One region of the Pseudomonas umsongensis genome, then DNA from elsewhere that is predicted to be linked to it. Evidence: predicted binding sites of a transcription regulator. Region 1 holds the regulator's gene; the other holds the start of a gene.
The links. Region 1 encodes sigma-54, which starts transcription at its own class of promoters, with help from an activator protein. Its sites were predicted from a motif close to ANTGGCATNNANNTTGCTNT; they were not measured.

Region 1 (3,135 bases):
CGGTAGCGGCTTGCGGGACCAGTAGCACGAACAACAGGTCAACCGGAGCGCCGTCGATGGCGTCGAAATCGATAGGGGCGTCCAGGTGCATCAAGGCACTGATGGGCGCATCACAGCCCTTTAGACGGCAGTGGGGAATGGCGATGCCATTACCAAAGCCGGTGGAGCCGAGTTTTTCACGGGCGACCAGGCTCTCGAAAACATCCTGCATGGCCAGATCCGGCACTTCGCGATGGATGAGGTTGGCAATTTGCTCGAGGGCTTTCTTTTTACTGCCGCCCGGCACGTTCACCAGGGAACGGCCGGGGGTCAGGATGCTTTCAAGTCGGATCATGGGTTGGGAGTGTTAACGACCCGTAGCGCCCTGGAGGAGGCTCTGAGTCTTTTCCTTATGCTTTTTGAGTTGTTTATCCAGCTTGTCGGTCAGTGCGTCGATTGCCGCGTACATATCGGTATGTTCCGCGTTGGCGACGACCTCATTGCCGGGTATATGCAGCGTGGCTTCGATTTTCTGCTTCAACTTTTCGACGCACATCGTGACTTGCACGTTGGTGATCTTGTCGAAATGCCCCTCGAGCTTCTTGAACTTGAGCTCGACGTATTCACGCAGGGGCTTGGTCACTTCCAGTTGGTGTCCACTGATGTTGACTTGCATACAGCTTCTCCTTCGTTGCCAGTGCATAAAGCGGCAGATCCAGATGATCTGCCACTGGAACGCTGTGGCGTGGCCCTACATCAACCGCTTGCGTTCGCTCGAAGGCGCGATCCCGAGGGATTCGCGGTACTTGGCGACGGTGCGGCGAGCCACCTGAATGCCTTGTGCCTCCAGTAAACCAGCGATCTTGCTGTCACTCAACGGCTTTTTCTGATTTTCCGCCGCCACCAGTTTTTTGATGATCGCGCGAATCGCCGTGGACGAGCATTCTCCGCCCTCGGAGGTGCTGACGTGACTGGAGAAAAAGTATTTCAGTTCATAAATGCCCCGAGGGGTATGCATGAATTTCTGCGTGGTAACCCGCGAAATCGTCGACTCATGCATGCCGACCGCTTCGGCGATGTCATGCAGGACCAATGGCTTCATGGCTTCGTCGCCATACTCCAGGAAGCCGCGCTGATGCTCGACGATCTGCGTGGCCACTTTCATCAGGGTTTCGTTGCGGCTTTGCAGGCTCTTGATGAACCAGCGGGCTTCCTGCAGTTGATTGCGCATGAAGGTGTTGTCGGCGCTGGTGTCGGCACGACGAACGAAGCCCGCATACTGGGCGTTGACCCTCAGGCGGGGCACCGACTCCTGGTTGAGCTCCACCAGCCAGCGTTCGTTATCCTTGCGCACGATCACGTCCGGAACCACGTATTCGGCTTCGGTCGACTCGATTTGCGAGCCCGGGCGCGGGTTGAGGCTCTGGACCAGCTCGATCACCTGGCGCAGCTCATCTTCCTTGAGCTTCATGCGGCGCATCAGCTGGCTGTAGTCGCGGCTGCCGAGCAAGTCGATATAGTCAGTGACCAGGCGCTTGGCTTCGGCCAGCCAAGGCGTCTTGGCGGGCAGTTGGCGCAATTGCAACAGCAGGCATTCACCCAGGTTGCGTGCGCCGATGCCGGCAGGTTCGAATTGCTGGATGCGGTGCAGGACGGCTTCGATTTCGTCCAGTTCGATGTCCAGTTCCGGATCGAAGGCTTCGAGGATTTCCTCCAGCGTCTCGTCCAGGTAGCCCTGGTTGTTGATGCAGTCGATCAGGGTCACGGCGATCAGGCGATCGGTGTCGGACATCGGTGCCAGGTTCAATTGCCACAGCAGGTGGCTTTGCAGGCTCTCGCCGGCTGATGTGCGGGTGGTGAAATCCCACTCGTCGTCATCGTTGCTCGGCAGGCTGCTGGCGCTGGTCTGGTAGACGTCTTCCCAGGCGGTGTCGACAGGCAGTTCGTTGGGAATGCGCTCGTTCCAGTCGCCTTCCTCGATATTATCGACGGTCGTGGCGCTTTCCTGGTAGGAGGGTTCCTGGGTGTCGGTACTGGGTTTGTGTTCGGCGTTGTCGGCCAGCGGGTCGGAATTGTCGAAGTCGTCGCCTTCTTCCTGGCGCTCGAGCATCGGATTGGACTCCAGGGCCTCCTGGATTTCCTGTTGCAGGTCCAGGGTCGACAATTGGAGCAGGCGGATGGCCTGTTGCAGCTGCGGTGTCATCGTCAGCTGCTGGCCCATTCTCAAGACTAGCGATGGTTTCATGGCAGGGGCTTAACACCTTATTCGCCGGCGCACATGCGCCATCCACTACAGGGCGCCGGAGCGCCAAACATAAGCAAATTATATGCCCGAAACCGCGGCGTTTGCCTAGAGCGCTGTAACAATAAAAAAAGGTTGATTTTTTATTGCGCCAAGCGCTCTGCCGACTCGCCGGACACCGCGATGCTTACAGGCGGAATTCATGCCCCAGGTACACTTCTTTCACCAGGTCATTGGCCAGGATGGTTTCAGCGTCGCCTTCGGCGATCAGTTGACCATCGTTGACAATATAGGCGGTTTCGCAGATATCCAGGGTTTCGCGGACGTTGTGGTCGGTGATCAGTACGCCGATGCCCTTGGCCTTGAGGTGGTGGATGATCTGCTTGATGTCACCCACGGAGATCGGGTCAACGCCGGCGAACGGTTCGTCGAGCAGGATGAATTTCGGGTTGGTGGCCAGTGCCCGGGCGATTTCCACGCGACGGCGTTCGCCACCGGACAGGCTCATGCCGAGGTTGTCGCGGATGTGGCTGATGTGGAACTCCTGCAGCAGGCTTTCCAGTTCCTTGCGGCGACCGGCCTTGTCGAGTTCCTTGCGGGTCTCGAGGATGGCCATGATGTTGTCGGCCACGGAGAGTTTGCGGAAGATCGACGCTTCTTGCGGCAGATAACCGATACCCGCCTTGGCACGACCGTGCATCGGCTGGTGGCTGACATCGAGGTCATCAATCAGCACGCGCCCCTGATCAGCCTGTACCAGGCCGACGATCATGTAGAAGCAGGTGGTCTTGCCGGCGCCGTTGGGGCCGAGCAGGCCGACGATCTGGCCGCTGTCGATGGACAGGCTGACGTCTCGCACGACCTGGCGGCTCTTGTAGCTCTTGGCCAGGTGCTGGGCTTTCAGAGTTGCCATT
Region 2 (3,135 bases), 3.0 Mb from region 1:
TGCAACAGAGAAAACACAGTGCCTGACGGATCAGGCGAAAAAAAGCGCAGGGATGTTAACAAACTGTTGCCCGTTGGCGCTCAATCGATGGCCAGCCGGTCATGCGCCAAAAGGTCGCGGGGGCTTGAATACATGAAAATACAATTGGCCGGGAAGCGGACACATTGCAGATACATCAGTGGGGTTATATCGGGCTGTCCAAATCTCATCGAGAGCACTGCCATGATCCGCAAATTGCAGCAAGCCGCCAGTTTCCTTAGCCAGAGCGCGCGTTTGATGGTGGGCGTTCCTGATTACGACAACTATGTCGCACAGAGGGCGATCAGCCATCCGGGCGAGCCGGTGATGACCTACGAGGCGTTTTTCCGTGAGCGTCAGGACGCGCGTTTTGGGCGCGGGAAATGTAATACGCGGTGTTGCTGACGCTGCAAATTCCCCCGCGCCCCGAGGATGTACTCGATCTACTGTGGGAGCGGGCTTGCTCGCGAAGGCAGCCTGACAGCCGACCAATCTCTCGCGGCTGTACGCGATCCACTGTAGGAGCGAGCCTGCTCGCGATGGCGGCCTGACAGCGTACATATCCATTCCTGCGGTAACGGCCACCTAGGGTTTCGCTCTTACAGCGAGTCACTTGGAAAAACGGAACGCCGCCCGGCCCTAAGTAACCAAGGGCTCTTGCCCCTGACGTTCGGTGCCTCGCTAATGCTCGGCATGCCCTCGCTCCGGTCCTGCTCCGTGGGCCCGCCGCGATGGGCCATCCATGGCCCAGCGCGGCTAAACCGGCATCCATGCCGGTTTACCCACTGCACAGAACCTCCACTCGGCCTCACGAGGGGGCAAGAAAATCAAAAGCCAAATCAAAAGCAACAGCCAAAGCGAGGCGGCCTGACAGCCGACCTGATGGCAGGTCTGTCCGCATTCCCCTGTGGGAGCGAGCCTGCTCGCGATGAACGTCCAGACATCGCGTTCATTCAGACAGGGCGCGTTATCGTTGACGTCCATCGCGAGCAGGCTCGCTCCCACAGGGGATCAGGTGTAACCGTAAAAGTCAGGTCGGCTATCAGGGCGCCTCGCGTTTGTTTTTGATCTGGGTGCCCCGTTAACCACGATGGCCGAACGCAGCATTGCGCAGTGGGGAAACCGGCAGGACGCCGGTTTAGCCGCGCTGGGCCAGGGATGGCCCATCGCGGCGACCCACGGAGCAATGCCGGAGAGAGGGCATGCCGAGCCACAGCGAGGCACCGAGTGGTGGGGCAAAGCCTTTTGCTTCCTTTTTGGCGTTTGAAAAAGGGAGTCGCCGTAAGGGCGAAACCATAAGCCGCCGTTACCGCAGCAATGGATATGTACTCCAACAACATCGCCCACAGGCTTCGACGCATCATGGATCAACGTTGGTAGAAGCGCCGATGGCAATCGTCACAGGTTGACGGACAGGCTCATGGCATGAGGGGGTAAGAAAATCAAAAGCCAACGCAACGACGAGGCGGCCGCTGGGCACCTGACACCCCTCGGCGCTCTCAGGTTCATCGCGAGCATGCTCGCTCCTACAGGTTTTGCGCACTTTTAAAGCGCGGTGACCGAAAGCGTGCACCAGTGCGAAGCGGGTTGCCGATGCATTTTTCTCTGCGACATTTACCACTGGCAGCACCATTCATTTCGCCAAAAACCTGCCAATCTGGCGGCCAGCAAGGACTAAACACTCACGTCTGCACCACCATGATGTCTTCTTGCGTTCGGCTGGCACAAACCCTGCATAAACCCCATCAAGCCCCTCTGAAAAAGATGGGCAGCCCTCTCGGTCAACGACGATCGACTGGCCGCACAGGTCGTGGGCAACATCGGTGGATCAGGCATGGCCGTCTGGTTTTCAACACCGCAAAAGAACAGGCAAAGACGCCTGGAACCGCAAGGTTTCAGGCGTTTTTTTTTGCTTTTTTTCACCGTGATGGGCTTAGGGCAGGTGTCGTTTATGAATTCCAATGTAGCCACTTTGAACAAACAGCAAACGCTGGTCGTGATCGGCAATGGCATGGTCGGGCATCATTGTGTCGAGCAGTTGATCGAACGTGGCGCCCTTGACCGCTATCGGCTGCATGTCTTCAGCGAAGAACCAATGCGTGCCTACGACCGCGTGCATCTGTCCGAGTACTTTTCCGGTCGCGACGCCGAGTCGCTGGCACTCAGTGACGCGGCGCTGTACGAGACCCAAGGCGTCACGTTGCACCTGGGGGTACCGGTGCTGGAAATCGACCGCGCCCGGCGCCAGGTGATCACCGCTCAAGGTTGCGTGGCCTACGACAAGCTGGTCCTGGCCACCGGCTCCTATCCGTTCGTGCCGCCGATCGAAGGCGCCGAAGGCGATTCGCGCCTGGTCTATCGCACCCTGGAAGACCTCGATGCCATTCGTGCCGCGGCGGCCAATGCCCGGCGCGGTGTGGTGGTCGGCGGTGGCTTGCTGGGCCTTGAAGCCGCCAACGCCCTGAAAAGCCTGGGGCTCGAAGCGCACGTGGTGGAATTTGCCCCGCGCCTGATGCCGGTGCAACTGGATGATCTGGGTGGCCTGGCGCTCAAGGCGCAGATCGAGCGCCTTGGCGTCGGCGTGCACCTGTCCCGCGCCACGCAATCGATCAGCGCTGGCGAGCAGTACCGCTACCGGATGAACTTCGCCAACGACGAATTCCTCGAAACCGACCTGATCGTGTTCTCCGCCGGTATCCGCGCCCAGGATGCGCTGGCCCGGCAATGTGCGCTGGAGATCGGCCCGCGCGGTGGCGTGGTGATCGATGACACCTGCCTGAGCTGTGACCCGAACATCTACGCCATCGGTGAATGCGCGTCCTGGAACGGCAGCCTGTTCGGCCTGGTCGCGCCGGGTTACCAGATGGCCCGCAGTGTCGCCGCGCGCCTGTGTGACGATGCCGCCGAGCCGTTCCAGGGTGCCGACATGTCGACCAAGCTCAAGCTGCTGGGCGTCGACGTTGGCTCCATCGGCGACGCCCACGCCAATACGCCTGGCGCGCGCAGCTATCAGTTCATCGACGAAACCACGGCCAGCTATCGCCGCCTGGTGGTGGATGCCAGCGGCAAACACGTGCTCGGTGCAGTGCTGATCGGCGACAACAGCTATTACGACAC

Region 2: the regulator sigma-54 is predicted to act here: its motif matches at 1,737-1,756, upstream of nirB (nitrite reductase large subunit NirB).

Annotation. Positions count from the first base shown of each region.
Region 1 covers NZ_CP051487.1:1,025,286-1,028,420, forward strand. Annotated here, with positions in the region: gene ptsN (PTS IIA-like nitrogen regulatory protein PtsN) at 1-334, opposite strand, end outside; gene hpf (ribosome hibernation-promoting factor, HPF/YfiA family) at 347-655, opposite strand; gene HGP31_RS04470 (RNA polymerase factor sigma-54) at 731-2,224, opposite strand; gene lptB (LPS export ABC transporter ATP-binding protein) at 2,409-3,134, opposite strand; gene lptA (lipopolysaccharide transport periplasmic protein LptA) at 3,134-3,135, opposite strand, start outside.
Region 2 covers NZ_CP051487.1:4,041,254-4,044,388, reverse strand. Annotated here, with positions in the region: gene HGP31_RS18135 (YbdD/YjiX family protein) at 223-423, shown strand; gene nirB (nitrite reductase large subunit NirB) at 1,970-3,135, shown strand, end outside.